DNA from 3 places in the Thalassospira sp. MCCC 1A02898 genome. Region 2 is predicted to be linked to each of the others. Evidence: riboswitches for the same ligand, from Rfam matches in the RefSeq annotation. Region 2 holds a riboswitch; each other region holds the start of a gene.

What was found. Region 2 has a riboswitch for cobalamin ahead of cobU (bifunctional adenosylcobinamide kinase/adenosylcobinamide-phosphate guanylyltransferase). Riboswitches for the same ligand answer to the same signal wherever they lie in the genome.
Region 1: it holds a riboswitch for cobalamin, as region 2 does, so the genes downstream of both, AUQ41_RS06855 (ABC transporter substrate-binding protein) here and cobU (bifunctional adenosylcobinamide kinase/adenosylcobinamide-phosphate guanylyltransferase) in region 2, are expected to answer to the same signal.
Region 3: it holds a riboswitch for cobalamin, as region 2 does, so the genes downstream of both, AUQ41_RS03765 (methylmalonyl-CoA mutase family protein) here and cobU (bifunctional adenosylcobinamide kinase/adenosylcobinamide-phosphate guanylyltransferase) in region 2, are expected to answer to the same signal.

Annotation. Positions count from the first base shown of each region.
Region 1 is NZ_LPXK01000009.1:26,673-37,594, reverse strand. It holds gene xseA (exodeoxyribonuclease VII large subunit) at 1-972, opposite strand, end outside; gene purD (phosphoribosylamine--glycine ligase) at 1,088-2,371, shown strand; gene AUQ41_RS06865 (ABC transporter ATP-binding protein) at 2,410-3,210, opposite strand; gene AUQ41_RS06860 (iron ABC transporter permease) at 3,207-4,283, opposite strand; gene AUQ41_RS06855 (ABC transporter substrate-binding protein) at 4,324-5,349, opposite strand; cobalamin riboswitch at 5,575-5,778, opposite strand; gene AUQ41_RS06850 (glucan biosynthesis protein) at 5,951-7,552, shown strand; gene AUQ41_RS06845 (AraC family transcriptional regulator) at 7,555-8,472, opposite strand; gene AUQ41_RS06840 (SDR family oxidoreductase) at 8,667-9,401, shown strand; gene AUQ41_RS06835 (Atu4866 domain-containing protein) at 9,485-9,751, shown strand; gene AUQ41_RS06830 (nucleoside deaminase) at 9,785-10,237, opposite strand; gene AUQ41_RS06825 (gamma-glutamyl-gamma-aminobutyrate hydrolase family protein) at 10,517-10,922, shown strand, end outside.
Region 2 is NZ_LPXK01000001.1:241,438-252,359, reverse strand. It holds gene AUQ41_RS01115 (UDP-glucuronic acid decarboxylase family protein) at 1-775, opposite strand, end outside; gene AUQ41_RS01110 (hypothetical protein) at 1,009-2,238, shown strand; gene cobT (nicotinate-nucleotide--dimethylbenzimidazole phosphoribosyltransferase) at 2,287-3,321, opposite strand; gene cobS (adenosylcobinamide-GDP ribazoletransferase) at 3,531-4,343, shown strand; gene AUQ41_RS01095 (histidine phosphatase family protein) at 4,374-4,985, shown strand; gene AUQ41_RS01090 (hypothetical protein) at 5,006-5,644, opposite strand; cobalamin riboswitch at 6,196-6,387, shown strand; gene cobU (bifunctional adenosylcobinamide kinase/adenosylcobinamide-phosphate guanylyltransferase) at 6,445-6,984, shown strand; gene cobW (cobalamin biosynthesis protein CobW) at 7,019-8,059, shown strand; gene cobN (cobaltochelatase subunit CobN) at 8,159-10,922, shown strand, end outside.
Region 3 is NZ_LPXK01000001.1:833,554-844,475, forward strand. It holds gene AUQ41_RS21100 (hypothetical protein) at 1-971, shown strand, start outside; gene AUQ41_RS03745 (tRNA-dihydrouridine synthase) at 1,058-2,056, opposite strand; gene AUQ41_RS20645 (hypothetical protein) at 2,260-2,409, shown strand; gene AUQ41_RS20650 (hypothetical protein) at 2,554-2,706, shown strand; gene AUQ41_RS03750 (hypothetical protein) at 2,911-3,678, shown strand; gene meaB (methylmalonyl Co-A mutase-associated GTPase MeaB) at 3,672-4,724, opposite strand; gene scpA (methylmalonyl-CoA mutase) at 4,794-6,947, opposite strand; gene AUQ41_RS03765 (methylmalonyl-CoA mutase family protein) at 6,950-8,986, opposite strand; cobalamin riboswitch at 9,122-9,301, opposite strand; gene AUQ41_RS03770 (response regulator) at 9,588-10,010, shown strand; gene phhA (phenylalanine 4-monooxygenase) at 10,068-10,922, opposite strand, start outside.

The DNA of each region.
Region 1 (10,922 bases), on a different contig from region 2:
GCCCAAACCACGGGCCAGACTTTCAAGCGCTGTTTTCTTTTCAACGCCCAAACGCCGGACGGCTTGGGCCAGACGAAGGCCGTCTTCCTCGACCTGACCAATCAGCTCGACGCGGACCGGTACGGCCTTTTCCGCCGCCCCGGTGGGCGTCGGTGCCCGCAGGTCCGAAACAAAATCAATCAGGGTGGTATCGGTTTCATGGCCGACCGCCGAAATTACCGGAATATCAGACTCGGCCACAGCACGGGCAACGACTTCTTCGTTAAACGACCACAAATCTTCAAGCGATCCGCCACCGCGCGCAACAATCAGAACATCCGGGCGCGGGATCTGGCCATAAGGCAGAAGATCATTAAAGCCCCGCACGGCTTCGGCCACCTGTTCGGCCGCCCCCTGCCCCTGCACAAGCACCGGCCACAGCAAAACCCGGCGCGGGAACCGATCGCGCAGGCGATGCATGATATCGCGGATCACAGCCCCGGTTGGCGATGTGACAATGCCAATCACATCAGGCAGGAACGGGATCGGCTTTTTGCGGTCGGGATCAAAAAGCCCCTCGGCGGCGAGTTTCTTTTTGCGTTCTTCCAGAAGCTTTAAAAGCGCGCCTTCTCCAGCGACTTCCATCGTCTCAATCACGATCTGGTATTTTGAGCGGCCCGGGAATGTCGTCAGGCGCCCGGTAACGATGACTTCCATGCCGTCTTCGGGAACAAGGCCGAGCTTGGCCGCCTGCCCGCGCCAGCAGACGCCATCAATCACCGCCTTGTCGTCTTTCAGCGCAAGGTACATATGCCCGCTGCTGGCGCGTTTGAACCCGGAAATTTCGCCGCGCACCCGCACGAACGAAAACGCATCCTCCACAGTCCGCTTCAGCGCGTTTGACAGGTCGGAAACCGAAAATTCGGGCGCATTTCCCGATTTTACAGGCGTTTCGGGAACCGGGGCATAAGGGTCGAACAAATCTTGCGTCATCAAGGGTACTTTATGCTAAAAGCCCGCCTAATAATTTTGCGGGGTGGCAATTGGGTCTAGCCTAGTTCATCGCGCATGGACCATCAAGCAATCGGACAAGTCGAAGGATAAAGTCATGAAGGTTCTGGTCGTTGGCGGCGGCGGACGTGAACACGCATTGTGCTGGGCAATTGCGCGCAGCCCGCGCATTTCCAAACTGTGGTGTGCACCGGGCAATGCCGGTATCGCGGATTCGGCAGAATGCGTTGCGATTTCCGATGGCGACATTGATGGTCTGGTAAATTTTTCTAAGGACAACGCAGTTGATTTGGTCGTTGTCGGCCCCGAAGCCCCGCTTGTTGCGGGCCTTGTTGATGCACTGGATGCCGTGGGCATCAAATCATTCGGCTGTTCCAAGGCAGCCGCGCAACTTGAAGGCTCCAAGGGCTTCATGAAGGACATGGTGGCAAAGTTCGGTGTGCCGACCGCTGCCTATGGCCGTTTTACCGATCCCAAAGACGCCAAGGCATTTGTCGAAAAGCAGGGCGCACCGATTGTCGTCAAGACCGATGGTCTGGCGGCGGGCAAGGGTGTGACCATTTGTATGACAAATGACGAAGCCTTTGCTGCGATTGAAGAATGCATGGTTGGCGGCAAGTTTGGCGATGCTGGCGCGGAAATCGTGATCGAGGAATTTCTCAAAGGTGAGGAAGCCTCATTTTTTGCTGTTTGTGATGGCGAAAACGTCATTCCGCTGGTCGCAGCCCAAGACCACAAGGCGGTTGGCGAAGGCGACACCGGCCCCAATACGGGTGGCATGGGTGCTTATTCCCCGGCCCCGGTCTTTACCGATGCGGTCGAAGCCAAGGTCATGGATCAAATTATCATCCCGACCGTCAAGGGCATGGCCAACGAAGGCCATCCGTTCAAGGGCGTGCTGTTTGCCGGTCTGATGATTGACGATGCGGGCAACCCGAAGCTGATCGAATACAACATTCGGTTTGGCGACCCGGAATGTCAGGTGCTGATGACCCGTCTGAAATCAGACGTGCTTGATATCCTTGAAGGGGCTGCCACCGGTACCCTCGATAAAGTCAAACCGGAATGGCACGATGAAACCGCCATGGTCGTTGTCATGGCCGCCAAGGGGTATCCGGGATCCTACGAAAAAGGCACCGAGATCAAAAACGTTCCGGCGGCGGACGCCGTGGACAAGGTCAAGGTCCTGCATGCCGGTACCAAGATGGATGGCGACAAGCTGATTGCGACCGGTGGCCGCGTTCTTGGTGTGACCGCGCGCGGTGCGACGGTGACCGAAACGCAGAAACGTGCCTATGAGGCGGTTGATGCGATTGATTGGGATGGTGGTTTCTGCCGCCGCGATATCGGCTGGCGCGCGGTTGCCCGCGAACAGGGCTAAGCCGCAAGCAAACCAAGCTACCAAAATCGAAGACCGGGTTACGCAACCCGGTCTTTTTTTATGGCCAAAGATTTCTGGTTTCCGGCGTGATAGCGGATGTGGCAGCGACCCTGATCATCGATCTCGATATCGGCGGCAACCCCGAAAACATCGCGAAGGTTTTGCGATGTCAAAATCTGTTCGGGTGTACCAAGTGCAATCAGCTTGCCACCATCCATCATCGCAATCCGGTCACAAAACATCGCCGCATGGTTCAAGTCGTGCAAAGCAGCCACCACGGTTACCGGCAGTGCACTCACCAGTTCAAGCAAGCCCAGCTGATGATGGATATCAAGATGGTTGGTCGGTTCATCAAGCAACAAGAAATCGGGTTGCTGGGCCAAGGCACGGGCAATGTGAACGCGCTGCTTTTCACCGCCCGAAAGCGTATGCCACATCCGGTCCGCAAACGGCCCCATTTCAACACTGGCAAGGGCTTCACACACTATGGCGTCGTCGTGCCCTGACCATGGTGTCAGCAAACTAAGGTACGGCGTTCGACCAAGCGCGACGGCATCGCGCACGGTAATACGGTCGATGGTATCGGCCTGTTGTTCGACAAAGCCGATATGACGGGCAAGGTTGCGCCGACCGATTTTCTTCATCGGTTGGTCCCCCAGCAATGCCTGCCCGGTCGACGGCGCACGAATACCGCCCAAGACCGACATCATACTGGTTTTGCCAGATCCGTTTGGCCCGATCACACCCAGGAACTCTCCCCGTGTCACGCGAAGCGACACGTCGCTGATGATTTTTTTGAATCCGGCATTCCAGCCGACATTGCGTAATTCAAGGCTCATCGCAATACCCGCCCATGACACAGGATGATCGCAAAGGCCGGTGCACCGATCAGCGCCGTGATCACCCCGATGGGCAGGACCTGACCATCAAGAATGATGCGCGATACAATATCGGCCGCCACAAGAAACACCGCCCCGATCAGGGCCGATGCCGGCAACAGAAATCCGTGCCGTGTCCCGACAAAGAACCGTGCGGCATGGGGAATAACCAATCCGACAAAGCCGATGGCCCCGACAATACTGACCATGACGGCCGTCATCGAGGCGGCAATGGCAATCAACACCACATAAACCCGACGCACCGGCACACCAAGGGATGCCGCCGATTCCACGCCAAAGGTAAAGGCATCGAGCGCCCGCGAATACCAAAGGCAGACCAGCAAGCCGATGACGGCGACCGGCAGCGCCAGATAGACATCAGGCCAGCGCACGCCGCTTAGATTACCAAGCAGCCAGAACATCACCCCGCGTGCCTCGTCCGCCGTGGCGGCCTTGGTCACGATGAATGACGTTAATGCGTTAAACAGTTGCGATCCGGCAACCCCGGCAAGAATGATGGCACCGGCCCCGCGCCCGGCCGGAATGGCCAAAAGGGCGACAAACCCGAATGCCACCAGCGCACCGACAAAGGCACCAAGCGACAGGGAAACCATCCCCGCGCCGAACCCCAGAATGGCAACGCTGACTGCACCGGTCGATGCCCCGGCCGATATGCCCAGCAAGTACGGATCCGCGAGACTATTGCGCAAAAGCGCCTGCAAAACCGCGCCCGATAGCGCAAGGGACGCCCCGCAGGCCGCGGCCACCATGGCGCGCGATATCCGGTAATTCCAGATGATCCCGGCATCAATCGGATCAACGTCATAGCCCGCCTGCCAAAGATGATTGGCAATGGTCTGAAAGACGGTGCCAAGGGGAATGTGCGTTTCCCCCTTGGCCGCGGCCATCGCGATGACGCCAACAAGCAAAACCAGGGCGCCAAGACTGACACCGGCCCGCACAAGATATGCCCGCCCCGCCAGCGATTGCCGAGGTGGCTGAACCGGCTGCTGCACTGGCGTTGTTTCAAACATTGAATTCTCCGGGCATATCAGGTGCCTTTGGCAGTGCAGGTCAGTTCGAAGCACTCAGTCTTTCGACGGCTGCGGCAAGTGTTTCAATACCATTGATCAGGCGGATGGTCGGATCCATCGACTGGGCGTCCATCACCACGATATTGCCATTGCGCACCGCCTTCATCTGACTAGCGACCGGATCGGTTTTCAGGAAATCCATCTTGACCTGCCAGTCATCGGCCGGAAAACGCCGACGGCCCATTTTACCAATCACGATGATATCAGGATTGGCGCGCGCAATGGTTTCCCAGCCAACGGTCGGCCATTCTTCATTACTGTCGATAATGTTGCGAACACCAAGTTTACCTGCGATATAGCCCGCTGCACCGTTTTTGCCCGCCACATAGGGATCACTGTTGATTTCAGGGCTGGAAAACCAGAAGACGGCAGAAACATTGTCATGGCCGCTTGCCGTCACACGCGCCAATGAGTTCGCCTGACGTTCCTTCAAGCTGGCAATCAGTGCGTTGCCGCGATCTTCGACATCAAAGATTTGCGCCAGATCGGAAATCTCGCGATAAATCAGATCCATGGTGAAGCCTTCATGCCGCACCCCGTCACCGCCACCGGCATTGTCCTTGCCGACACAATCAGCAGGTGCTGTGTAGACCGGAATGGACAGTTCGTTGAACTGTTCGGTGGTGCCGACGGTGCCCTTGGGCCCGACATGCCACTGATACTGGGTGGCAACCAGTTGCGGCTTTTGCGCGACAACGGTTTCGAACCCCGGATCATTGTCGGCCAGACGCGGCACAGATGCGTTGACGTCCTTGAATTCATCCATCACCGGGCCAAACCAGACACCCGTACCCTTGACCTTGTCGGCCAGGCCCAACGAATAAAGAATTTCGGTCGTACTTTGGCCCAGCGACACCACGCGATCCGGGGCCGCATCAAATTGCAACATAGTCCCACAGTTCTCGATACTGAGCGGATATTCGGTTGCGGACGCAAATGAAACAGAAGAAATAAGACCAGCGGCAAACACCCCGACCGCCAGTACACGTTTATCGTGATTGATCACTTTTAGTTCCCTCTTGCTGATGCGTTGATCCGGGACCGCTTTGGATGATCCAGTTTCAATACATCGTCAAATGTTATGTTATAACATAACATCACTTTTGCTGCTGTCAATGGACTGGCAAAAGTGTCAGGAGATGGCGGAAGATGCCGGCCTTAAAGCTTAGAAAACCTGGGCTAAACTGTTGGGCCAAGACACGTACCGACATTCTCCGGGGCACCCCGCCCGGTCCGTCGTCTTCGTGTCGGCAGGTCTCCTGGCTTACGGGTCAACGCATTTTCCCTGGCCTTCCCGGGTTGATCCCAGTGGCATTGGTCAGAAAAATGCTCGCCGCCTACAGTTGCGGGGGCAGCTTCGGTTAATGAGCCAATATTCGGCCCATCTCGAATTCCCTTTATCCGATATTCGGATACCGACACGTCACGGTTAGATTAAACCAAAAACACGGTCAAGGAAATTGGCAGACCACCAGCGGCATTAACGCCAAGGCTCCATGCATAAAAAGCAATTGATACGACCTTGAATTTGCCATGTTTCATCCCGATTACCTCCACACTGCCGGGTATGCTTTCCCGACACCTCAAACCACAGGAATGTGATGAACATGACGACTTCTGTTGAACGCAGACGCTTTTTGAAATCCATCGCGGCAGCCGGTCTTATCCTGCCGGGAATGTCGATCTATCAGCATGCTTTGGCAGATGTCGACGGCCTTGATCTGGGTTCGGCACAGCCGTTTGATTTTGCCGATTTGATTGCACGCGCCAAATCCATGGCCACATCGGCATATGAAGCACCCGTTGCGCCAAACCCGGAAATTGTCGGCAAGATCGATTACGACACCCATGGCAAGCTGCATTACAAACGCGACCATTCGCCGTTTTCCGATGGATCAGGCACCTATCCGCTGACCTTCTTCCATCTGGGTATGTATTTCGCCAAACCGGTGCATATGTATCTTCTGGAAAGTGGTCAGGCACGCGAAGTGATCTACAAGCCCGAATACTTTGACATGCCCGAAGACAGCATTGCCCGCCAACTGCCCGCCAATAGCGGCTTTGCCGGTTTCCGCCTGCATGAAAATCAGGCACGCGATGACTGGAAAACCCAGGACTGGGCAGCGTTTCTTGGCGCATCGTACTTCCGCGCCATTGGGGATGAAGGCCAGTATGGCCTGTCGGCGCGCGGCATTGCGGTTAATACGGCGACCTCGGTTCCCGAAGAATTTCCCGATTTCCGTCAATTCTTTATCGAACCAGCCAAAAATCCCGAAGACCCTGTGACGGTTTATGCCCTGCTGGATGGGCCCAGCATCACGGGTGCTTATAAATTCCTGCTTTATCGCGGCGAAGGGGTCACGATGGATGTCGAAAAACATCTGTTCTTGCGCAAAGACATCGAACGGCTTGGCATCGCACCGCTGACCAGCATGTTCTGGTATTCCGAACAGAACAAATCGTTCCGCTTTGACTGGCGTCCGGAAGTACATGACAGCGACGGGCTGGAGCTTTGGACCGGCGGCGGCGAACGCATCTGGCGACAGTTGAACAACCCGGAAACCATCCGCGCATCAGCGTTTGGTGACAATAACCCGCGTGGTTTTGGTCTGATGCAGCGCGATCGCGATGTGAAAAACTATCTGGATGGTGTGCGTTATCACCGCCGCCCCAGCCTGTGGGTCGAACCGCAAGGCGAGTGGAATGACGGTGCGGTTCAGTTGATCGAAATCCCGACCGACGATGAAATCCACGATAACATTGCCGCCTTCTGGGTCCCGAATGGCCCCGCCAAGGCGGGCAACAGCTATCAGTTCAAATACCGTCTGTACTGGCAGGCCCATAACCCGTTCCCGGTCAAGGAACTGGCAACCGCAACCGCAACCCGCATGGGCCGTGGCGGGGAGCCCGGCACCAACCGGCCCAAGGACGAAATCAAGTTTTCCGTCGAGTTCGAGGGTGAGGTTCTGGGAACGCTTGCCTACGGCGAATTCCCCGAAGTGGTTGTGACATCCTCCCGCGGGGAGATTGTGCGCACCAAGATCGAACCGATCATGGATACCCGCATCTGGCGGGCGGCCTTTGACCTTAAGGCCGCGGGCACAGATCCGGTTGACCTGCGGATGTATCTGAAACGCGGTGACGGCCCCTTAAGTGAAACCTGGATGTTCCAGCACCTGCCGGCCGTTGGCAACCAGCAACAGGGCTAGGGTTAGTGCGGGGCCATATCGGCAGACTGGCTGGCCCCGCCCTGCCCAAGGATCGACATGACATCGCGGATTGGCGGTGCGCCAAACATGCGGGCATATTCGCGACTGAACTGTGACGCACTTTCATACCCGACCGCATAGGCCGCCGATGCGGCATCCTTCATTTCGGCCAGCATGATCTGACGCGCCGTGGTCAGGCGGAGCCGCTTTTGGTACTGAAGCGGGCTCATGGCTGTCACCTGCTTGAAGTGGTGATGGAAGGACGACGGGCTCATATTGGCGCGATTTGCCAAGTCTTCCACCTTAAGCGGCTTGTCGAAATTATCCTTGATCAGTTGAAGCGCTGCCGAAATCCGCTGCATGTTGCTGCCGCCGATGGCAAGACCCGCAATCGCCGCCCCCTTGGCGGTACATAACAAGCGGTAATGCACTTCGCGCATCAAAAGCGGCAACATCACCGGCACATCATCGGGACGATCAAGCAGCTCAACCACCCGCAAGACAGCATCGGTCAGGCTTTCGGTTGTCTTTTCGACAAAAAGCCCGCGTGTACTTTCGCCGTCTGCACCCATCTTGATATCCATGTTGGCAACAAGTTCGCCGAGGATCTTCGCATCCAGATCAAGTGACAGGCTGCGATACGGCGCATCCTTGGCCGCCAGGGTCACATGGCCAACAAGTGGCAAATCGACCGACGCGGCCAGCAGTTGGCCGGGCTCATAACGATAAAGCTCATCCCCCAGCGTGACTTCCTTTGCGCCTGAGATAATCAGACAAAGGCAAGGCTTGTAGATCGTTGGCACCTTAAGGGTCGGACCGGTTGATCGGAACATCCAGACCGGCTCAACAGCCGTGCGCACCGCACCATCCGCCTCGCAGTATTTGTCAATCAGGCCACACAGCTTCTGATAGCTATCCATTGCAAAACCCTTTGTTTTCCATAGGCCCACTATACACGCGCCCGCACGCGGACAAAGCACTCAATCTTCGGTTTGGAGGATTAGGCAATCCAATTCGAGTTCTGTGTATTCATCAATCGGGGATTTATCGACAGAGTAAGCGCCACGAACAAACACCGACACACCAACCCAAGGAGCATGTCATGTCGAACCCGATCAACCATGTCGAAAACAAAACCGTTATCATCACCGGGGCCAGCAGCGGCATTGGCGAAGCCACCGCCCGCCTTCTTGCATCCCGCGGGGCGAATGTGGTTCTTGGCGCACGCCGCACAGAACGCCTTGATGAGATAGCCACCGAAATCGAAGCTGCCGGCGGCCGTGCCATGGCCCGTTCGGTGGATGTCACCAACGCCGATAGCGTCGAGGCACTGGTTTACAACGCAAACAACCTTTATGGCCGCGTGGATGCGATTTTCAACAATGCCGGCGTGATGCCGCTTGCCCCGATGTCGGCACTGAAAACCGACGAATGGGACAACATGATCAACGTCAATATTCGCGGTGTTCTGAACGGCATTGCGGCGGTTTTGCCGCTGTTTGAACAACAGGGTGGCGGTCATGTCATCAACACCGCGTCCATTGCAGCACACAACGTATATTCAAGTGCTGCCGTCTATTGCGGAACCAAATACGCGGTCTGGGCGATTTCCGAAGGCCTGCGTCAGGAAAGCACCAATGTCCGTGTCACCACCATCTCGCCGGGCGTGGTCGAGACCGAACTGGGCCACGATATTTCCGATCCGAACAGCAAGGAGCTTCTGACCCAGTTCCGTCAGGTATCTCTTACCCCGGATGCCATTGCCCGTGCTGTGCTTTATGCCCTTGATCAGCCGGCAGATGTCGACATCAACGAAGTCATTGTCCGTCCGACAGCATCGGCATTCTGATGAAAATCATTCTGCAATCCTTGTATTTTCTTTCCGTGCTGGTGGTGTTCGCATCACCAGCATGGCCCCAACAGGAGGCCGGTATGAACAAAAGCGCTGAAATCGCCCCGCACCCATATGTCGGCATGTGGGTGACCAAGGATGGTCATATCCGCCAGGAACTGCGTGCCGACGGCCGCTATGACGAGACCCGAGGTACACGTCAGTCGGCCTATCAGGGCGACTATCAGGTTTCGGGGAACTACATCACCTATCAGGATGACACCGGTTTTACTGCCGATGGCTATTTTGAGAATGATGTCCTGTATCACGGTGGCATGGTGATGTTCCGTGAAGTGCCGGAAAACTAAGTTCCGACGCTGACCAACCGAACAATCAAATCCCTAGCGCAAGCTGCCAAAGAAATCTTTCAGAAGCTTGGCAGCCTCGACCTCGCCAATGCCACCATAGACTTCCGGACGGTGATGGCAGCTTGTGCTTTCAAACACGCGCGGGCCATGATCAACGCCACCACCCTTGGGGTCATATGCCCCGAAATAAACCCGGCGCAGACGGGCAAACGAAATGGCGGTCGCGCACATCGGGCAAGGTTCAAGCGTGACATACAGATCGCAATTGGGAAGCCTCGGTTCGCCCTTGGCCCCGGCAGCGGCCCGGATCACGAGGATTTCGGCGTGTGCCGTTGGATCGTTCATTTCCTCGGTCAGGTTTCCGGCACGTGCCAAAACCTCGCCGCTATCAGCATCGACTAGAACGGCACCGACGGGCACCTCGCCCCGACGCGCGGCAGCACGGGCTTCTTCAAGCGCCATATCCATATAGCTGTCTGCACTCATGATCTTTCCATCCCGCTTGGGCCATCTGACAAATCAGGTGATTTATCAGGGCTGATCTTGTTTTTACTTCATTTTAGGGCGTGTATGTTCACAGTGCTACCAAGCAGATAATGGGTCAAGCCATCATCTGGCGGGTTGCTGGTGAAGCTTTACTGGCGACGGCCCGCAGAAACGCATGGACCATCCGCGTGAATTGCCGTTGCCCTTATAGGGTTACACAGGTAGTTTCCGCGTGACTTTATTCGCGAACCTGTCACCAGCATCAAGGCTATTTCGATCATGACCACGCGCAAGCCGATCATTGGTATCACACTCGATTCCGAAGAACCGGGGGGCTATTCCAAATTCCCGTGGTATGCGCTGCGTGAAAACTATGCCGGTGCGGTGACCGAGGCGGGTGGCATTCCAATGCCTTTGCCCCACGAGGTGGAACTGGTTCCCGATCTGCTTGATCTGATTGACGGGCTGGTCGTGACCGGTGGCGCGTTTGATGTGGATCCGAGCCTGTTTGGTGCGACGGAAAAACACGACACGGTTGTCACCAAGGATCGGCGCACCAAATTTGAATGGGCGATGGCCGAAGGCGCGCTTAAGCGCGACATGCCGGTTCTGGGCATTTGCGGCGGTCAGCAGCTTTTGAATGTTATTCTGGGCGGGTCGTTGATCCAGCATATCCCGGATGCAG
Region 2 (10,922 bases):
TCTCAATGACGCGTTCTGCCAACTCACGAATAGTGATCTCATATGGGTTGCCAAGGTTCATCGGCCCGGTAACCGATTTATCGGTTGCCATCAGGCGAACAAAACCCTCAATCAGGTCAGTATAGAAGCAGAAGGATCGGGTTTGTTGGCCGTCACCGTAAATGGTGATGTCTTCGCCATGCAGCGCCTGGATGATGAAGTTCGATACCACACGGCCGTCCTGCGGATGCATGCGCGGGCCATAGGTGTTGAAGATACGGGCGACCTTGATATCCAGACCGTGCTGGCGGTGGTAATCAAAGAAAAGCGTTTCAGCACAGCGCTTGCCTTCGTCATAACAGGCGCGCGGGCCGATCGGATTGACATTGCCGCGGTAATCTTCGGTCTGCGGATGGACTTCAGGATCGCCATAAACCTCGCTGGTCGAGGCCTGGAAAATCTTGGCGCCAACGCGTTTGGCGAGACCCAGCATGTTGATCGCACCATGCACACTGGTTTTGGTCGTCTGGACCGGATCGTGCTGGTAATGGATCGGCGAAGCCGGGCACGCAAGGTTGTAAATCTCGTCGACTTCAAGATAGAGCGGGAAGGTAACATCGTGGCGCATCAGCTCGAAATGCGGTTTATCGAGAAGATGGACAATGTTGTCCTTGGTGCCGGTGAAGAAATTGTCGACGCACAGAACGTCATTGCCTTCTTCAAGCAGGCGTTCGCACAGATGAGAACCAAGAAAACCTGCGCCACCGGTTACCAAAACGCGCTTGCGTCGCCACATATCGTCTCTGACCTTACTACTCTGATATCAAAACGGGCTGAAACTAGCAGCTTGGTTGGCGGAAAGCTACGACTTATCTTTTCTTGGACGTGTCTGAAATTCCCCAATATTCGGGTTTGGTTTCAACATGCATGAATGCTAAATACATAACCTGTTAATGCACCGGCGTTATCGTGGTTCGGGCAGATTAGCGGCTGTGATTCCGTCGAAACAATTCTCTGGTCATTGCATTTATGTCTGATAGTTCACTTCCATCGCCCGAAGCCTTCCTCGTTGACTATGTGCGACGCCTTGAGCGGCGCAAGGATGGCGTTGGTGCGATTCATGTGCATTTTTCCAAATTGCTGCCATTTAACCGGCGTGACCATCACATCCGTACGGCGATTACGGCGTTTGAAGAGATCGTACCGGAAGTCACCGGGCGTATTTTCACCCTGTCCAACCAGGATCTGATTTTCATCTTTGATGCCGCAGAGATGGACGAGGTGAATGCTGTCATTTTCCGGCTGAAATTTCTGTTCAACGACGATCCACTGATCAGTGATGGCAAGGATGAAAGCGGCGCGCCCGCGACCTTTACAGACTATTTCGATGTCGGGCAGCAATATAAAGAATTCCTGCATCTGACACAGTTGCTGGTCCGCGCCAACGCCAATCGCCCCAAAATCGTCAGCAAAGCAGCCGAGCGCCATAATGACCATCCGGAACTCAGTGATGATCGTGCGCCGCTGACGCCGAAGATCTTGGGGCGCATCGATGAATCGCTTCGGCGTGCGGATCTGTCCAACCTGATGCGTCGACAGGCCATTTGTGCTGTGGTGGGCGATGCGAACCCGACGCCGGTTTTCCATGAATTGTTCATCTCGATCAAGGATTTGCAGGATACGCTGCTGCCAGATGTCAATGTTCTCTCGAACCGCTGGCTGTTTCAGCATCTGACCGAAATTCTGGATCGGCGCATGTTGTCGCTTCTGACCCGATCAAATGACGCATCAGTGACCGGGTCAGTCAGCATCAATTTGAACGTCTCGACATTGTTGTCACCGGACTTCCTGACGTTCGATAGTAACGTCAAGGCCGGGCAGCGTGGGACAATCGTGCTTGAGCTCCAGAAAATCGATATTTTTGCCGATCTTGGAGCATTCTTCTTCGCGCGCGATTTCTGCCGTGATCGTGGCTATCGCATCTGTATCGATGGCATCAGTTATCTTTCGCTTCCCTATATCAACCGTAACAAGCTTGGCGTTGATATGATCAAGATGCTGTGGGATCCGGAAATGGAAAACATGGACGAAGAGCATCGCGAAGCCATGCGCGCGGCAGTCGCAGAGTCCGGCGATACCCGCGTTATTTTGTGCCGTTGTGATGACGAACGCGCTATCAAGTTTGGTCATTCCATCAATATCACCATGTTCCAGGGCCGCCATGTCGAGCATCTGATGAACGAACGGACAAAAAAATAGCGCCAGATTGCTGACGCTATTGGGTGGTCTCACTTGTAAGGCTGGGGATCAGGCCTCTTCCTTGCCATCAATCCCGGCTTTTTCAAAGGTCGCCATGCCGGTGTGGCATTCTGCGGCCGCGCGCAAAAGCGGGATGGCAAGTGCTGCACCCGATCCTTCGCCGAGGCGCATGCCAAAATTGATCAGTGCTTCCTTGCCAAGTTTCTCAATCAACCGCGCATGTCCCGGTTCTGCCGATACATGTCCGACCAGACAATGATCAAGTGCATCGGCGCGCATCGCAGCCAATACAGCAGCCGCCGCACAAGATACATAACCATCAAGCAATATCGGAACCCGTGCAAAGCGCGCTGCAATGATGGCACCGGCCATAGCAGCAATTTCGCGTCCGCCAACACAGCGCAGAACATCCAATCCGTCATGCATCTGGTTTTTATGCAGGATGATGGCATCACCTACGACGCGCGTCTTGCGATCAAGGGTAGTGTCATCAATACCTGTTCCCCGGCCCGTCCAGTCCGAAGCATTCCCGCCATAAAGTGCATGGGAAATTGCCGCCGCCGATGTGGTATTGCCAATGCCCATTTCGCCAGGCACAAAAAGATCCAGTCCCTTTTCAATTGCACTCATGCCAAAGGCCATCGCCTCAGCACAGCCTTCGTCATCCATCGCCGGTTCGTGGGAAAAGTCGTTGGTCGGGATTTCAAGGGCGACTTCCATGACGCGGAGTTCGGCATCGACAGACTTGCAAATCTGGTTGATCGCAGCCCCGCCATTGATGAAGTTTTCGACCATCTGCTGGTTCACGCTGGCCGGGAAGGCCGAAACGCCCTGCGCAACGACACCGTGACTGCCGGCAAAGACGGTAACGCGCGGGCGCGACATGCGCGGGCGTGATGTTGCTTGCCATCCTGCCAGCCAAAGGCTGAAATCCTCAAGCCGTCCAAGCGATCCGGCTGGCTTGGTCAATGTCGGTTCGCGCTGGGCCACGGCGGCCTGCGCTTCCTGATCGACTTCGGGAAGTTCGGCCAGAAGCGCACGAATTTCCTCAAGATTTTGGGGCGGATGTTTCGGGTTGAACATTTTGGTCTCCGGCTGGCGACAAAGGTGCCTAACTAGTGTTCCGCTTGGCTTCCGGGATGGTAAGGATTAGGCTCGGAAACCAATTGTGTAAGGCGGTTCAGGAAGTCGGGCCAAACTAGGCCCTGACACTATGCCCGGGCGCAACAGATTGCCAGTTTGAAAATCGGAAATTTATGCTATCCAAAGATCATAACCAAAACGAAACAAATATGCAAAGCTCGGATTCATCTGACAAACCCACCCCTGAGGCAGCGACAGATGACCCCGTCGAGGTTTCGCCTATTTCCGATTTCTGGCGCGCCTTGGCATTGCTGAGCCGTGTTCCGGTCAAGGGTATCGAGGATTTCCGCGCTGAGGTGATTGCAAGATCGGTCTGGTCTTGGCCGCTGGTTGGTTTGCTGCTGGCTGGTTTTGCCATGCTGCCGGCGATGCTGGTCTATTACCTGACAGCTAACATCCTGATTTTTGCGATTGTCGCCTTGGCATGCATGGTTTTGTTGACCGGATCAATGCATGAAGATGGCATCGCGGATTGTGCCGACGGGTTTGGTGGCGGGTTTGAGCGGGCGCGCAAACTTGAAATTATGCGCGACAGCCATATCGGTACATATGGGGTTGTTGCCCTGATCCTGTGTTTCGGCCTGCGTCTGATTTTGCTTTTTGCAGCGGGCGATGCCGGTCAGGCAGCGATCCTGTTTCTGGTGATGGCAATAACATCACGGGCGGCAATGCCAGTCGTGATGCATATCTTGCCTCCGGCGCGCGCCGATGGTTTGGGCAAGGGGGCCGGAACGCCAAATGTGATGATGGTCGGTTTGGGTGTTGGCCTTGCTTTGATCCTGTCGCTTGTTTTATCGGGTCTGTTTGCGACGATGGCCATTCTGATAGGCGGACTTTTGGCGGTGGGTATTGTTGCGGCAGTCGCGAAATGGCAGATCGGCGGGCAGACTGGCGATGTCCTGGGGGCAACCCAGATCGTGACCGAACTGTTTGTCGGTATCGCGTTTATTGCCGCCCTTTGATCAACCAGAACAGCAACAAGAAGGAATGCCGTGAGCAGTTTGAAAATAACCCGCTGGTGGCTGGTGCGTCACGCGCCGGTCCAAAATCCGAAACGGCTGGTCTATGGCCAAAGTGACATGCCTGCCGACCTTTCCGATGATAAGGCACTGGCTGCCCTTGCCAGACAATTGCCGGTCGATGCCGTCTGGGTGACCAGCCATCTATCACGTACGCATGATACGGCGCGCAGTCTGCAGGCCTTCATGGACAAAGACGTAACGCCGCAGGCTGAAAGCGGCTTTGCAGAACAGCATTTTGGTGATTGGGAATTGCAGAACTGGAACGATCTGCCCAAGGGGGAAACAACACGGTTTTGGACCGACTTCGCCCGCCAACATCCCCCAAAGGGTGAAAGCTTTGCCGATGTGGTTGGTCGTGTCGGCCCCGTCTTTGGACGATTGAGTGCGGATTGGGCGGGCAAGGATATTGTCGCCGTCGTTCATGGCGGCACCGTGCGCGCCATGCTGGCCAATGCGTTGGGTTTATCCCTTGAAACCGCATTGGCATTTCATATCGACACGTTGGGGCTGACCACGCTTGAATATATCGACGGGGTCGACGAACCGGGCTGGCGCGTAACCGCTGTCAATCAGCGGTTTTAAGGAGCTTACGGGGTTTTCCGTCAGGCAGAGGCCAGCTCGATATCGGATGCCATGTCATCAAGAGCGTGTTCTGCCAGATAGCGGTCAATCATATCCGGGTTCAGATCATGCTTTTCGCAGATGTCGAAAACATCGCGCAGATAGGCCTGATAATAGGGCATCGGACGGCTGCGTGATTTGCTTCGCAATTTGGCAACATTCGGGAAATCACTGGCAAAGGATGCGTTTTCGATTACCTGAATGATGGTGTCATCAATGATGGCAGCCGGCATTCCGCAATAAGTCTTGCCGCAGGCAGACAACATCTTGCTGGCAGTCGGAACAGAAATGCCTGGCTGGGAAAGCAGCTCGTTCAACTCGTCCTGTCCGAAATCCGAGATCGACATCAGGGTCACAAGGGTTGGCATATCGCGCACAAGCAACGACAGCGCATTGACGCGAATGCCGCGTTCATGGGACCAGATGATGGTTGCGATTACACCTTTTGAGGCATCTTCGGCAAAGATGTCACGCACATCGCGCCGTGCCAGAGTGATCTCGCCATCGGTTGCGTGCTGTTCAAGAAAATCCTGAAATGACCGATCAGGACTGTTCAGACGGTCCAGCAATCCCAGCCACATGTCCTTGCGAGACGATGTGGTCCAGGTTGGCGCGTTCATCTGTCGGATTTTGGATAGGTGAGAACGTATTGCCATTGGTCTTGAAAAATCCAGATTACCCCAAGAGTTTCGGTACAGTATTTCCTGCAGCCAGCCGGGTGATGAGTCTACTTCCCGGGTTTTCGCCAGATTGCGGATTGTTCCGTCTTTAGGGTCAGGACCTATTAATTTGATTTGAATGGCAGGCGTTATATTTGCGAAATCCAAGGAAAAGCCCGCCGGGCGGGTTGGTATCCCGCACAAGGGATTTGACGCTGGAGTTTGCAAATATAACGCCTGTCCTTCGGATTAATCGGATTTGCACGGGCTACTTTGTCGTAAAACCTTGAAAGATAAATATCTTCCTGCAGTTTTACTCCGCGTATCCGCGCAAATCTGTTTAACCATTCAAACCAAATTAATAGGTCCTGACCCTAGTTCCAACGCAACGGTTTGATGTTGGCTGAAATGGTATGACCTCTCAAGCAGACAATTCTTACAAATACTGACCTTCCGATTAGGGTGGGGTGGTAACGAAGGGTTAAGTGCCGAGAATGACCTTTGGCATTTTTTGCAAACCTGCTAGGTTCGGCGCATCGTTCGGTGATGGGAAATCGGTGCAAGGCCGATGCTGCCCCCGCAACTGTATCGGGTTGGGAGATCCGGGTCGGTGCCAATGCGCCAGACCAGCCACCGGGAAACCGGGAAGGCGGATCGCTTTCATGCCCGCAGCCAGGAAACCTGCCGAAGGTGTCACTATTCGAAGGAAGGTGACGACGCAATCGGGCCTCGGTGGGAGGCTATGGCGAGGAAGAAACGGGATGACCCAGACTTTACCCCCTGACGGCCCCTCTGGCGGGACGCATCTGATCCTTGGCGGGGCGCGATCCGGCAAAAGCCGGTTTGCCGAAAACATCATCAATCAGGCGGGCGGTGGCACATATATCGCAACCGGGCGTGCCTGGGATGACGAAATGGCCAACCGCATTGATCTTCACAAACAATCACGCGGCGATCTCTGGCAGACACTCGAGGAACCGGTCGAACTTTGTTCGGCACTGCAGACCTGTAATGTCACAGGCGGCAAGCCTGTTCTGGTTGATTGTCTGACCTTGTGGCTGACCAACCTGATGCTTGAAGACCGCGACATTGATGCCGAGATCGCAGCTCTTTGTGACCTGCTGCCAACCCTTGATGTGCCGGTGCTGCTTGTCTCAAATGAGGTTGGCTTTGGCATCGTGCCGGAAAATGCGATGGCGCGGGCCTTTCGCGATCACGCCGGACGCCTGCATCAACGCATTGCCGAGTTTGCAGACAAGGTCACCCTTGTGGTGGCCGGCATTCCGATGCAGGTCAAATAGTAACATAAAGAATTGAATTTTAAGGATTTCAGAAATGGCACAATTGGGCAAAATCCCGGCAACCGTCATTACCGGTTTTCTGGGCGCTGGCAAAACAACGATGATCCGCAACATGCTGGAAAATGCCAATGGCAAACGCATTGCGCTGATCATCAATGAATTCGGCGATCTAGGTGTGGATCGCGGTATCATCAATGGCTGTGGCATTGAAGGCTGCGAAGAGGATGACGTTGTTGAACTGGCAAATGGCTGCATCTGCTGCACCGTGGCTGATGACTTTCTGCCAACCATCCAGGGCCTGATTGATCGTGATACACCGCCTGATCATATCGTTATCGAAACATCTGGTCTTGCCCTGCCAAAGCCGCTGGTAAAGGCGTTTAACTGGCCCGAAGTCCGGTCGCGTGTGACCGTTGATGGTGTTGTGGCGGTTCTTGATGGCGCTGCCCTTCGTGATGGGCTGTTTGCCCATGACCATCATGCGGTACAGGCCCAGCGCGAAGCAGACGAAAATCTTGATCATGAAAGCCCGCTTGAAGAACTGTTCGAAGAACAGCTTCACTGTGCGGATATGGTGGTTCTCAACAAAACCGACCTTTTGACCGATGCTGAACGCAGCAAGGTCGAAGCCGATATCCGCGCAGAGCTGAAAAAGCCGTCGGTCAAGATTATCGCGACCGAACATTCCCGGGTTGAAAATGCCATCCTGCTTGGTCTGGGGGCCGCAGCCGAGGATGACCTCGATAGTCGTCCAAGCCATCATGACGATGGTCACGAACATGATCATGATGATTTCGACAGTTTTGTCGTTTCGCTTGACGCGATCAGTGATCCGGCCAGCCTTGAAAAGCGCCTGATTGATGTCGTGCGTCAGTTTGACGTGCTGCGCATCAAGGGTTTCCTGGATGTGCCCGGCAAACCGATGCGCCATGTGGTTCAGGGTGTTGGTGAACGTTTTCAGCGCTATTTTGACCGTCCGTGGGCCGATGGCGAAAACCGCCGCTCGGAATTGGTGGTGATTGGCCTGCATGGTCTGGATCGCGCTGCGATCGAGGCCGCCATCAAGGCCGCCTGATCCAATTTAAACTGATCGAGCTCACCTGAAACCGGATGCTAAAAATCATCCGGTTTCGGCCTGTTTGAAGACCAAACGCACAAGGATACGGATCGCGCGATGCATCTATTGGCAGCCCAGCCCGGAATGGTGACAGATGGCAGTGAGGCCGTCGACCTTGGACAGCAACCCGGCGATGTGGTGATCCTGTCTGCGGCCGAGTCTGAGCTGGCCTGCCTTGCCGGGGCGCAAGCGCGGCTGGTCGATGCATTTGGCGATGAAACCCCGTCACTGCGTCTGGCAAGTTTGCTGCAGCTCGGCCACAACATGTCGGTCGATCTTTATATCGACGATGTACTTTCCGATGCCAAATTCATCATCGTGCGCATTCTGGGCGGGCGCGGCTATTGGGATTATGGCATTGAACAGTTGGTTGCACTTGCACGTGCCAAGGACATCCCATTGCTCCTGTTGCCCGGTGATGATCAACCCGATGCGGAGCTTTTGACGCTTTCGACCGTTAAGGGGCGCGAATATCAGAATATCTGGCGCTACCTGATCGAAGGCGGACCGCAAAATTCCGAGAATTTACTTCGCCTTATATACGAAAAGTTAAATTCAAGCGTGAATTGGAACTGGTCACCGGCGGCCCCGCTGGTCAAGGCCGGGGGCTATTGGCCCGGCAAGGCGCAGGCAAGCCTTGATGAAATCCGGGTTAATTGGGTGGAAAATCAGCCGGTTACACCGATTATCTTCTATCGTTCACTGGTACAGGCCGCCAACCTGGATGTTATTGACGCGCTGGTTGAGGAAATTTGTGCCAATAGCCTGAATCCATTGCCGGTTTTTGTTGCCAGCCTCAAGGATCCGTTGGCTGCGGCATTGGTTGAGGACTGGTTGACAGAAACCAGCGCCGATTTGATCCTGAATACCACCGGCTTTGCGATATCTGTTCCGGGGGCAGAACGAAAAAATGGTCCGTTTGACGCGGTCGATGCCCCGGTCTTTCAAGTGGTGCTGTCGGGCGGTGGCGAAGAAGCCTGGCGCGAAGGTGTGAATGGTCTGGCCGCGCGCGATATTGCGATGAATGTGGCGCTTCCCGAGGTTGATGGCCGTATCCTTTCACGTGCTGTGTCATTCAAGGGATCGGCGGGAAAAGACGAGCTGACCCAGATTGACCTGGTGAAATACATCCCCGTGCGGGATCGCGTGGCCTTTACCGCCGAACTTGCCGCCAATTGGGTACGCTTGCGCAAATCCGATGTCAGCGCGCGCAAGGTGGCGATGGTCATGGCAAACTATCCCAACAAGGATGCCCGTCTTGGCAACGGCGTCGGGCTTGATACGCCAGCCGGCATGATCGAAACACTCCGTGCGATGCAGGACGAAGGATACCGTGTCAATGATCTGCCAAAAGATGGCGATGCGCTGATTGCTGCGATCAAGGCCGGGCCGACCAACGATTTCAAATCGCTTGCCAACCGCGAAATTCGCGTGACCTTGTCTCGCGCGGACTACCGAAAGGCGTTTGATGGCCTGCCGAAAACCATCCGGGATCAGGTGTTTGAGGCCTGGGGCGATCCGACAAATGATCCGTTCTATCTGGCCGATCAGGATGCCTTTGCGCTTTTGATCTTGCCGCTTGGCAATGTGGTGGTCGGGTTGCAGCCTGCGCGCGGCTATAACATTGATCCGCTTGAAAGCTATCACTCGCCGGATCTGGTGCCGCCACACAACTATTTCGCCTTTTATATCTGGCTGCGCCATGTGTTTGGCGTCGACGCCATCATTCATTTTGGCAAGCACGGCAATATGGAATGGCTGCCGGGCAAGTCACTGGCCCTGTCCGAGGATTGCTTCCCGGAGGCCGTTTTTGGTCCGACCCCGCATTTCTATCCCTTCATCGTCAATGATCCGGGCGAAGGCACACAGGCCAAACGCCGCGCCCAGGGGGTGATCCTTGATCATTTGACCCCGCCTTTGACCCGGGCGGAAAGCTATGGCCCGCTCAAGGATCTCGAAGCGCTGGTCGATGAATATTATGATGCGGCTGCGGTTGACCCGCGCCGCCTTGTTATCCTGAAACGCGACATCCTAGAACTGGCGATCCGCATCGGCCTTGACCGTGATTGCGGCATTGAGGCCGACGAGGATGAGGAAAGCGCACTGGCCAAGCTTGATAACTATCTGTGCGAGCTCAAAGAACTGCAGATCCGTGATGGTCTGCATATCTACGGCAAGGCGCCTGAGGGCGATCTTCTGACCGATCTTCTGGTCGCACTGGCTCGCCTGCCGCGCGGGTCAGACAGTGGGCCCAAGGCATCCCTGCATCGCGCGATTGCCAAGGATATCTTGGATGATCCGGCGTTTGATCCGCTTGATTGTGCCTTTGCCGAATTCTGGCCGGGGGCCAAGCCCGAAATTCTAGCCGCCTATGACAGTGAAGATATCGGGCCATGGCGCACCACGGGTGATACCGTGGAACGGATCGAGCTTTTGGCACGTGATCTCGTCAAGGGAACGGTGAAGGCAGATCCGGCATGGTCGGCCGTCTGTGACGTTATTTCTGATATCGAAACGACTATTCGCCCGGCCGTTGTTGGTTGCGGTCTGGCCGAGATCAAGGGTCTTTTGCGTGGCCTTGCCGGGAAGTTCGTCGAACCAGGCCCGTCCGGTGCCCCGACCCGTGGCCGCCCGGATGTTTTGCCAACTGGCAGAAATTTCTATTCGGTTGATACCCGTACTGTCCCGACGCCAGCCGCCTGGCAGTTGGGGTGGAAATCGGCCGAGTTATTGCTGGAACGCCATGTGCAGGATCACGGCGAATGGCCAAGCGCGCTTGGCTTGTCTGTCTGGGGAACCAGCAACATGCGTACTGGTGGTG
Region 3 (10,922 bases), 590 kb from region 2:
GCGATGACATCATCGATCTGACCAGTGATACGCTGTCTTATGGTGATGTAACCATCCTTGGCGGCACCGGTGATGACATCGTCTGGAGCAACGCCGGCGATGACGTGATCGATGGCGGTGCTGGCAACGATACCCTTTGGGGTGGTTCGGGCGCTGATACCATCACGGGCGGTGCTGGTCAGGATGTTCTCAATGGCGGGGCAGGTGATGATGTACTGCAATACAACGCCGATGGCGTTTGGGATAACAACTGGTATGCCGTCAATAACGGGTCACCCGGCGAAGATGGTCATCAGAATGACAGTGGCTGGGGTCATCACCATTTCCATGGCAATGGCTGGGGCCATAACGAGGGTGGCGACACTGGCACTGGCGAGACCGTCAATCTGGGTGGCTATAACCAGTCGAATGATGTCTTCATCGGTGGTGAAGGTATCGACACCCTGAAAATGACCAGCGGCAATGACGCCCTGTTCCTCGATGATGACGTCAGCGACGGTGATGCCAATGTCCGCATCAGCGGAATCGAAGTGATCGAGGCCGGTGACGGCAACGACATCATTGATCTGACCAGCGACACCGAAAGCTATGGCGATGTCACCCTTGATGGTGGTGCGGGCAACGATACGCTTTGGGGCAATGCCGGTGATGACCTGTTGCTGGGTGGTTCGGGTGATGACCATCTATATGGCAGTGCCGGTGATGACACCCTGACCGGTGGGACTGGCTGGGATACTTTCCAGATCGGCAAAGCCGATGGGCATGACATCATTACCGACTTCAAGCCGGGCGAAGACATCATCGATCTGTCGGAGTGGAACTACAACAACTTCAACCAGGTCCTCAATGACATGCATCTCGATACCGATGGCAATGTCGTCATTGAACTGGGTAACGATGCCTCTGTCACGCTGATGGGCGTCAATGATCCGGATGATCTGGATGCCGATGACTTCGGCTTTGGCAACTGATCAAGGATCAAAAGTCTGATCGAATAAAAACGGGCGGTCGTGATGACCGCCCGTTTTCTTTTTGGGTACCCGGTGAGATTGACCTGCTATTCCGCAGCAATAAGGTCACTTGTCCGTTGATTTTCCGGCAAGGCCATATCGTGTTCCAGCTTGGCGCGCAGTTCGTTAATCGAACGGATGCGTTTGATCTCGTCAAAACAGGCTTCACCCTGGATATGGCTTTTGCGGATCAGGGCCATCCATTGTTTGATGCGTCCGGCCTGATGATTTTCCGACGCACCATCTGACGCCATCAGATCGCAATAGGCCAGCAACATGGATAAAACATCCGCCCAGCTTTCCTTGGGCAGGTGTGATCCGCCTTCAAATGCCTTGATCCGGTAGGCAAGGTCCGGGGCGGCAATGGCGCCCCTGCCGATCATAAAGCTGTCGCAGCCCGAAATATCGCGGCATTTCTGATAATCCGCGACATCCCAAATCTCACCATTGCCGGTCATGCCGATTGAAATGGCTTCGCGAATACGTGCGAGGTACTCCCAATGCGCTGGCGGTTTGTAGCCTTCCATCTTGGTGCGCGCATGCACAGTCAGGTGCTGCGCCCCACCGGCCTCAACCGCACGTGCAATATCAAGGAACATTTCCTTGTCGGAATAGCCAAGCCGAACCTTCGCACTGACCGGGATATGATACGGCACCGCACGGCGCACGGCGGAGACGATTTCATACAGATTTTCCGGGCATTTCAAAAGCGACGCACCGGCTTCGCGCTTATTGACGGTCTTGGACGGGCAGCCGAAATTGATATCAATGCCCGGTGCGCCAAGCTCGACCGCGACGACGGCGTTTTCGCCCATCAGTTCCGGGTCATGGCCCATCAGTTGAACCAGAACCGGCACACCCGAAAGCGTCTTGCCACCGTTCAAAAGTTCCGGGCAATAACGGTGAAACACATGGGCGGGAAACAGGTTTTGCGACACCCGGATAAACTCGGTCACGCACAGGTCGAACCCACCGGCAGCACTCAGCAATTGCCGAACGCGCCAGTCAACAAGTCCTTCCATCGGTGCCAGCACCAAGTGCGTCATCGGGTTTACCCAGTTTCAGAAAATCAGTTGGCGCGTTTTACCACAAACCGCCCAAACCTGCCGGTGAAAAATCACAGATCAGCCTTGCCGTCCTGCGCGCTCTCGCGCCTAAATACGGCAGAAATAGCGCATTGCTGACACGGTTTCAGCGAATTTGGGGGCTAGCTTTGAATCATCAAAAACAACAATGAAAGGGCATAAACATGCTCTATTTCTTTGAAAGCGCGCTTGATGAAGTCGAGGCAGTCTCGCGCGAAGCCCGTGAAAAACTCTCCGGTCTTGAACAGGTTTTGCAATCAACCTCCGAAAGCATCCGGGTCCTTCAGGAACGTCTTGAACAGACAGCCGGTTGATACTTTCGGATCATTCTTGATCCATGTCTTTGAAACGACACATCGGTTGGTCCATGCTGGGTGTTATGTTAACCAGCGTGAATGTTGCCGGCGCCCACGGTGCCGCAGTGACGTCGCCGATAGCAAAACAAGGAGGATTGCAGGATGCTGTATATCGTAGAAAAAGCCCTGGATGAGCTCGAATCCGTACCGACCGAAAAGCGCGAAGGCCTCAAGCATCTTGATCAGGAAATCAATGATGCGGTCGAGAAGCTTAAAGTTCTCAAGGAAAAGCTCGAAGCTGCAGAAACCAAGTAAGCCAGCATTGGTTCGCTGTTCTAGGAGGCCGCGCATTTTGTGCGGCCTTTTGTTTTCCTCGATAGAGGCTATGTTTCACAATTAGGTAGATGATTTTATTTAAATCAAAGAACTTTGAACGCTGTTTGAAAATTAATGACTCCTGCTTATAGGGAAAATAGTGTTTGAATAATGCGTGTTTTCACGAATATTTGAAGGTGGGATATGTCTAAAGTAACAGATCCTGCGAAAGAAATCGTCGATATGTGCAATTTCTTTGGCAATTTGAAGTCTAATCCATCGAGCCAAAAGACCTATGAAGTGATTGCAGGTGAATTCAGTGGACGTGTGGATTCAATTCACTTGATAATGGATGTCTATGGCGAAAGACTTCGTGAGTTTGCAGACATATTGGACGCAACTGATGATGAATTTTTGGACGAAGAAATACGAACTGATGCGAGGGAAGCGGCTAAGTTTCTTGAACAGCTTTTCAACCTCGCAAATGTAAACGATTCTTGCTCCAATCGCGTCGGCCAAGTGCTTCGCCCAGAAAAAATCCTTCAAATACGCAATATCTCTCCGGTTCTAAGGCGGCACTCCACTATGAGTCAGCTTAGCTCCAAAGAACTCGAAGATATTAGGTCTGCACTGATCAATCTTGATGCGGCGGACCTTTTTGGTGAAGACGTTGATGAGTGGGTAAAGTTAGTTTTTTTAGACGGTATCGAAGATATTCTGATTAGAGTTAACTGTTATGAGGTCTTTGGTTCAAGCAGCACTCTAAGTGCAATTTACAAGAGTGCTTTAGACATACAGGCAGTAGAGTCAAATTATCCGAATCAGGTTGGTGATAGTCTAAAAGGATTAAAAGAAACATTGGCCACAGCTGCAACTAAACTCATGCGCGTCGATGCTGGAATCGATAAGGTCTCAAGCATTGCTCAAAAAGGTGGAAAGTTCATAACGCTTTTGAGCGAGCTTTCTCAGTAGTGCTGGGAAAGTAAAGCTAGCAATTCCTCGACCGCCGCGGTCGGGTTGGTCGTGCCAGAAAGCACATCCGCCTCAAGCGTCTGAAGTCGGTTTGCCACGTCATCGCGTGCGGTAAAGGTTTCAAGCAACCGGTCGCGCAGCATCGTCCACATCCAGTCATGTTGCTGGCGGGCACGCTTGGCGGTGAACTCGCCTTCCTTTTCCATCACAGCGCGGTGCTGGTTGATCAGATCCCAGATGTTATCAAGCCCGTCATTGATGAGCGCTGAAACCATCACCGATTGCGGACGCCAATGTTTGCTGGTGGGCTGCATAATTCGCAAAGCTGAGGAATACTCACGTTTTGCTTCACGCGCCTTGGCCGGATCGGCATCGGCCTTGTTGACCGCAATCAGATCGGCAATTTCAAGAACGCCCTTCTTGATGCCCTGAAGTTCATCACCCGCACCGGGCAGCATCAGGACAAGGAAGAAGTCGGTCATTTGCGCGACCATGGTTTCGCTTTGCCCCGCGCCCACGGTTTCGACCAGAACCACATCAAACCCGGCGGCCTCGCACAGCAAAATGGTTTCGCGCGTCATGCGATTGACCCCACCCAGATAGCCACTGCTGGGTGATGGGCGGATATAGGCATTGGGATCAATCGAAAGCTCGTTCATCCGGGTTTTATCCCCCAGAATGGACCCGCCCGAACGCGCACTGGTCGGATCAACCGCAAGCACGGCAACCTTTTTTCCGGCCTTGGTCAGGTTCTTGCCAAAGGCCTCGATAAAGGTCGATTTGCCGACACCAGGCACGCCGGTAATGCCGATGCGCTGCGATCCGCCTGTGTTGGGCATGAGTTCGGCCAGAACGGCTTGTGCCTGTTCGAAATGTTTGGGATTGCGGCTTTCAACCAGTGTGATGGCCCGCGACAGAATGGTGCGGTCGCCTGCCAGAACACCCTTAACGATTTCATCGGTCGAAAGCACACGTCTGCGCACGGCCTTGCGCGGGCTGATCGTGCCGCCTGAGCCTGCAGGTATGGTGCGCAGTGTTTCTTTCACCAAGCGTTCCTTGAATTTGGCGCGTTTCACGCCAGCAAAGCGTTACGTCGAGCTGGAAGGAAGCAGCGATCAGGCCGCTTCCTCGCCAGACTGATTAAGCTTTTCTAGCAGGTCGCCAGCCGCTTCGGCAATGACCGTTCCGGGCGGGAAGATCGCCTCGGCCCCGGCTTCGAACAGTTTGTCGAAGTCCTGCGGCGGGATCACGCCGCCAGCAACAATCATGATGTCTTCACGGCCAAGCTTATCAAGCTCGGCCCGCAGCTGCGGCACAAGGGTCAGGTGCCCGGCGGCAAGCGAACTGGCACCAACGATATGAACATCGTTTTCCACTGCCTGTTTGGCGGCTTCTTCCGGGGTCTGGAACAACGGGCCGATATCGACATCAAAGCCAAGATCGGCAAAGGCCGTCGCAATCACCTTTTGCCCACGGTCATGACCATCCTGACCCATTTTCGCGATCAGGATCCGCGGACGGCGGCCTTCATTGGCCTCAAACTGCGTGATCAGGCGATCAACCTTGGCCAGCGCCTCGTTATCAGCGCCGACCTCGGTTTTATAAACGCCGGAGATGGATCGGATCACCGCCTGATGACGGCCATAGACCTTTTCAAGCGCATCGGAAATCTCGCCAACCGTACATTTGGCACGCGCCGCCTCGACAGCGAGTTCAAGCAGGTTGCCATTGCCAGCATCGGCGGCATTGGTCAACGCGGTCAGCGCACTTTCAACTGCTGCGTTGTCACGTTCGGCGCGCAGACGTTCGAGTTTTGCGATCTGCTGACGGCGGACTTCGGCGTTATCGACCTGAAGCACATCAACCGGGCGGTCATCGGTGACGCGGTATTTGTTCACACCCACCAAAGTCTGACGGCCGCTATCAATGCGGGCCTGGGTGCGGGCTGCGGCTTCTTCGATGCGCATTTTCGGAATGCCGGCTTCAATCGCCTTGGCCATGCCGCCCTGTTCTTCGACCTCGGCAATATGGGCCCATGCCTTTTCCGCCAAATCGCGGGTCAGGCGTTCGACATAGTATGAACCACCCCACGGATCGATAACATTGGTGGTGCCGCTTTCCTGTTGCAGGAACAGCTGGGTGTTACGCGCAATCCGGGCCGAGAAATCAGTCGGCAGTGCCAAGGCTTCGTCCAGTGCATTGGTATGCAACGACTGTGTGTGGCCTTGGGTGGAGGCCATGGCCTCAACACAGGTTCGGATGACGTTGTTAAATACGTCCTGGGCGGTCAAAGACCAGCCCGACGTCTGGCTGTGCGTGCGCAGCGAGAGCGATTTCGGGTTTTGCGGATCAAACTGTTTGATCAGCTTGGCCCAGATCATGCGGGCCGCGCGCATCTTGGCGATTTCCATAAAGAAGTTCATGCCAATCGCCCAGAAGAACGACAGACGCGGCGCAAACTTATCAATCGGAAGGCCTGCTGCCTGACCGGCACGGGCATATTCGATGCCATCGGCCAGGGTATAGGCGAGCTCAAGATCAGCCGTCGCACCGGCTTCCTGCATGTGATAGCCGGAAATCGAGATCGAGTTGAATTTCGGCATGTTTTGCGAGGTAAAGGCAAAGATATCCGAAATAATCCGCATCGATGGTTTCGGCGGATAGATATAGGTGTTGCGCACCATGAACTCTTTCAGAATGTCGTTCTGAATGGTGCCCGAAAGCTGTTCGTGCTTCACACCCTGTTCTTCGGCGGCGGCAATATAAAGCGCCATCACCGGCAGAACCGCACCGTTCATGGTCATGGAAACCGACATCTCATCAAGCGGGATGCCATCAAAAAGCGTGCGCATGTCATAGATGCTGTCAATCGCCACACCGGCCATGCCAACATCACCTGCGACGCGCGGATGATCACTGTCATAGCCGCGATGGGTTGCCAGATCGAAGGCAATCGAAAGCCCCTTTTGCCCGGCGGCAAGGTTGCGGCGATAAAACGCGTTGGATTCCTCGGCGGTGGAGAAACCGGCATATTGGCGGATCGTCCAGGGACGCTGCACATACATGGTCGGGTAGGGGCCACGCAAAAACGGCGGCATGCCCGGCATGGTGTTTAAATGATCAATGCCATCCAGATCCTTGGGGCCATAGGATGATTTGACATCAATGCCTTCTGGCGTGGTCCAGGGCGTGCTTTCAAACGGGTCCTTGGCACCGGCGGATGCGCCGTCAAACAGCGGAAGGTCGGAGAAATCAGGAATGCGGGTCATGGTTATTTCTCCCCCTGTTTGCCAAGAAGATGATCAAGTGCAGCACCGCAAATGGCAAGGACATCGGCCCCGACAAAGACAAACTCGTCAATGCCGGCTGCTTCGTAAGCCGACCTCGCATCGCCCGGCTGGCCAGCAAGATAAACCATGCTGGCTCCTTTGGATTTCAGTGCCTTGGAAACGTCGGCTGCCATGTCGGCATATTGCGGGTCTGATCCGCAAATGATGGCGATCTTCGCCCCGCTTTTGCCAAAGGCGGATGCAACATCATCCGCATTGGCAAAGCCGTTATTGGTGATCGCCTCGATCCCGCCGGCTTCAAAGAAGTTGCGGGCAAAGGTCGCGCGTGCCGTGTGCTGTGCGATCTTGCCAAGATTGGCCAGGAAGACCTGCGGGAAGGATCCGTGCGCATCAGACCGTTTGCGAAGTGCCTCGTAACGTTCGGCAAGGCGATGGGCAGGCATGGCACCGATACATGTCGCGGCACTGGTGCCATAAAGATCGGTAAACATATGCCCGATGGTGGCACCGGCGCGGGCGGCCTCAATCATGGCATCAAGGCTGTTGCCGACCGTGCCATCAAACTTGGTCTGGCGGGCCTTGGCATCTGCAACGATCGTCTCAAGGTCCGGCTTTTCACAGATTACCTTGGCTTCTGTGATATTGGGGAATTCCGACACACCGGTCAGCGGATCACGACGGGTGGACAGGCGTTTTTCGCGCGCATTCCAGACGGTCTCGATCTCGGTCTTCAGGCTGCCATTGGCAAGGGCACTTAGAATACCCCCCGAAGATTCAAGGGACTGGAATTTCGACCAGGCGGCCTTCGCCAATTCCTTGGTCAGGTTTTCAATAAACCACGAACCACCAGCCGGATCGATGACCCGGTGCACGTTGCTTTCTTCCTGCAAGATCAGTTGGGTGTTGCGCGCAATACGACGCGCAAAGCCATCTGGCAGGCCAATCAGATGATCATAAGGCAGGCAGGTCACACTATCCGCACCGCCAAGACCGGCGGCAAAGCTTGTCACCGTGGTGCGCAGCATATTGACCCACGGATCAACCTTGGTCAGGGCCATTTCGGCCGAAACCGCATTGATCGTAATCGTTGCATCCTCGGCACCCGATGCCGACAGAACGCGGCTCCACATCATGCGAAGTGCACGCAGCTTGGCGATCCCGGCAAAGAAGTCGGTGCCGATGGCAACGTTAAACACCATCGCACCCGCGGCCTGATCAAGCGCCATCCCGGCGTCGGTCAGGGCGCGCAAATAGGTCACCCCGCTTGCCAGCAAACAGGCCAGTTCCTGACCATCGGTGGCCCCGGCATTGTAATATGGCGCGCCATTCACCGAAATCGCGGTCGCCAGCGGGAACAGATCAATCAGCTCGACCGCAACGCTTGCCGTATGATCAACCGCGTCCTGCGCGCCGCAGGGCAGGGTGCCGGTAGATGCCAGCGTCCCGATCGGGTCGATGTTAAAGGCCGGTGCGGCTTCGTCGGCACCATCGGTATTTGCGATATGGGCTGCCAGAAGTGCGGCGGCCGGAACACCTGCCGCCCCGGCGTCAAGGCCGACGGTGGCAAGGTTGGTGTAAACATCCTCAAGGGCAGTATCGAGATCGGCCAGACAATGGATGGCAATTCCGTCCACGCCCACCTCGGCAGAACTGATTTCGCGCCCGGCGCGGGCGGCGGCGTCAAGCTTTAGCGTGATCGAGGTCGCCCCATTTTCAAGGTCCTCAAGGATCGCGGCATTGGTGGCCTTGGGATCGGGATGGGTATGAAGCTGGCGGATATCCCACCCGGTGACGGTTTCGCGCGGCTCGACCGTGGCATTAAGAACTTCGTGGATCAGCCGGGTCGCGTCATCCTGATCGTCATTTGTATAGATCGGCTGAACGGAAAAGCCATCAAGCGTATTGGTGACAAGCTTCTTTTCGAACGGCGCCCCTTTAAGGGCCTCCTCGGCAAGCTTGCGCCAACTTGCGTAATCAGCAGATGGAAATTCGGATGCGAGCTTTAGCGGGTCGGACATGGTTTCTCCCGGCTTGGTGTGTCCCGGCCTTGATGCGACTCCATATGGGGTCTTTATATGGCGTCGGGCACGGAACGTTGCCAAATTCTATTCTACTACGGATTCCCAGTACCCGGTACACCCCGCCCGGCCCATTTCATGCCAAGAAAACACCATCGGTATTCTGACTCGCGAGAAAGCCTGCAGAAAGGCCGTTACGCTTACAGTTGCGGGGGCAGTTCCGGGCTTGGCCAAAGTGCGCTAAGGCACGGCCGCACCGGATTCCCGATCCTATTTTCCGGTCACATTCGCGACATGGCGGTTTATAGCACCTGTCCCTAATTCCGTAAATAGGCATGGAAATACCTATTTAGACGGATATCGATCCCGACAAATCAGGTTTCCGTAACGTTATGTCGGCGGAAACATTGGGGTTTTGCACGTCTGTTCGTGGTTTGCGCGCCGCATGGTTCCGATCATTGCGGCCTTATACTTTCGCGGCACGGGTGCGAGATCGGGGTGAAGCCGGAACATTGCGTGGCAAAAATTTGGCGGGTTTAACCAATTTGACATTTTCGTCTGTCAGTTTGGACTTGTCCCAAAACTCGGAGTATCGCCATCCATGAACGCGCTCAGCGCCATGCCGTCGCAATTTTGTCCTGATGGACTGGTTGCGTTCGCCGACGACAGTCCCAGCGCCAAGGCAGCCCTTGAAACAGTGTTGCGTCGGGCAGGATATGACGTGGCCGGTTTTGATTGTGCCGATGATCTGATTGATCAGCTGGACGGGCTTTATCCCCGTGCCATCATCCTTGATATTGAAATGCCGGGTATGAGCGGCTTTGAAGCGTTCTGCGAAATTCGCCGCCGCTATCCCAACAGCCAAAACGTGCCGGTTTTCTTCTTCTCGGCCCATTATGATGCCGACACCCGCGCACAAGCCGATGCGCTTGGGGCGGCCGATTTCATTAGCAAGGACGCCAGCCCGAAAGTGGTGCTTGAGCAACTCAATCGGGTGCTGGGTCATTCCATCAGTGCCTGCTAGGAGTGCTGGGAGACCAGCCCTGCCTTGATCAGTCCTAAACGGATCGCCACGCCCTGCTCACGCAGGGCGTTGTTGTCTGTGGGTCCTGTGGGTCTCCTCGCCCAGCGAAATGATGCTGTCTGCGGCCCCATGCACATGATAAATCCGGTCTGTCGGCAAGGTGGTTGCCGGATCAATCGCAGGCTTCTTGGCGAGCCGATCATAGATCGGGGCCATTGGCACATTCATCGCGTCAAACAACTGATCGTAACTTTCCAGAACGAAATAGGTTTTCTGGAAATCATCAATCGCATAATCCGTGCCCATGACGCGTTCAAGCTCGAACGCCACCCGGTTTGGCGTGGGATCGGTGACCGAATAGATGGTTTCGGTTTGCGATGACAACATGCCTGCCCCATAGGCGCGCAATCCGTGCGGGGTCATGATCAGGCCAAACTCGACCATGTACCAATACATCCGGGCCAACTGTTTAAGGCCGCCCATCGCAATGGCCTCGGGCCCCTTGGCGCCATAGGCCGCCAGATAATCGGCAAAGGTCGGGTCATAGAGCATCGGCACATGACCAAAAAAGTCATGGAAGATGTCGGGTTCGACCAGATAATCCATTTCCTCGGGCTTGCGCAGCCAGACCGTGACCGGGAACCGCCGATTGGCAAGATGGTCAAAAAACACATCATCAGGCACCAGCCCCGGAACCGCGACAAGATGCCAACCGGTCGCCGCATGGAGCTTCTCGCTGACCCGGCCGAAATGCGGAATCTGATCCGCCGCATCAAGTTTCATCAGATTGCGAATGTAATCCTCGGCTGCATAGCCGGGCAAAATGCGCGATTGGCGGTCATAAAGTTTGCGCCATAGTTCGTGCTCGGCCTCGGTATATGTGCTCCAGTCCTGATCGATGGTGTAGTCGTC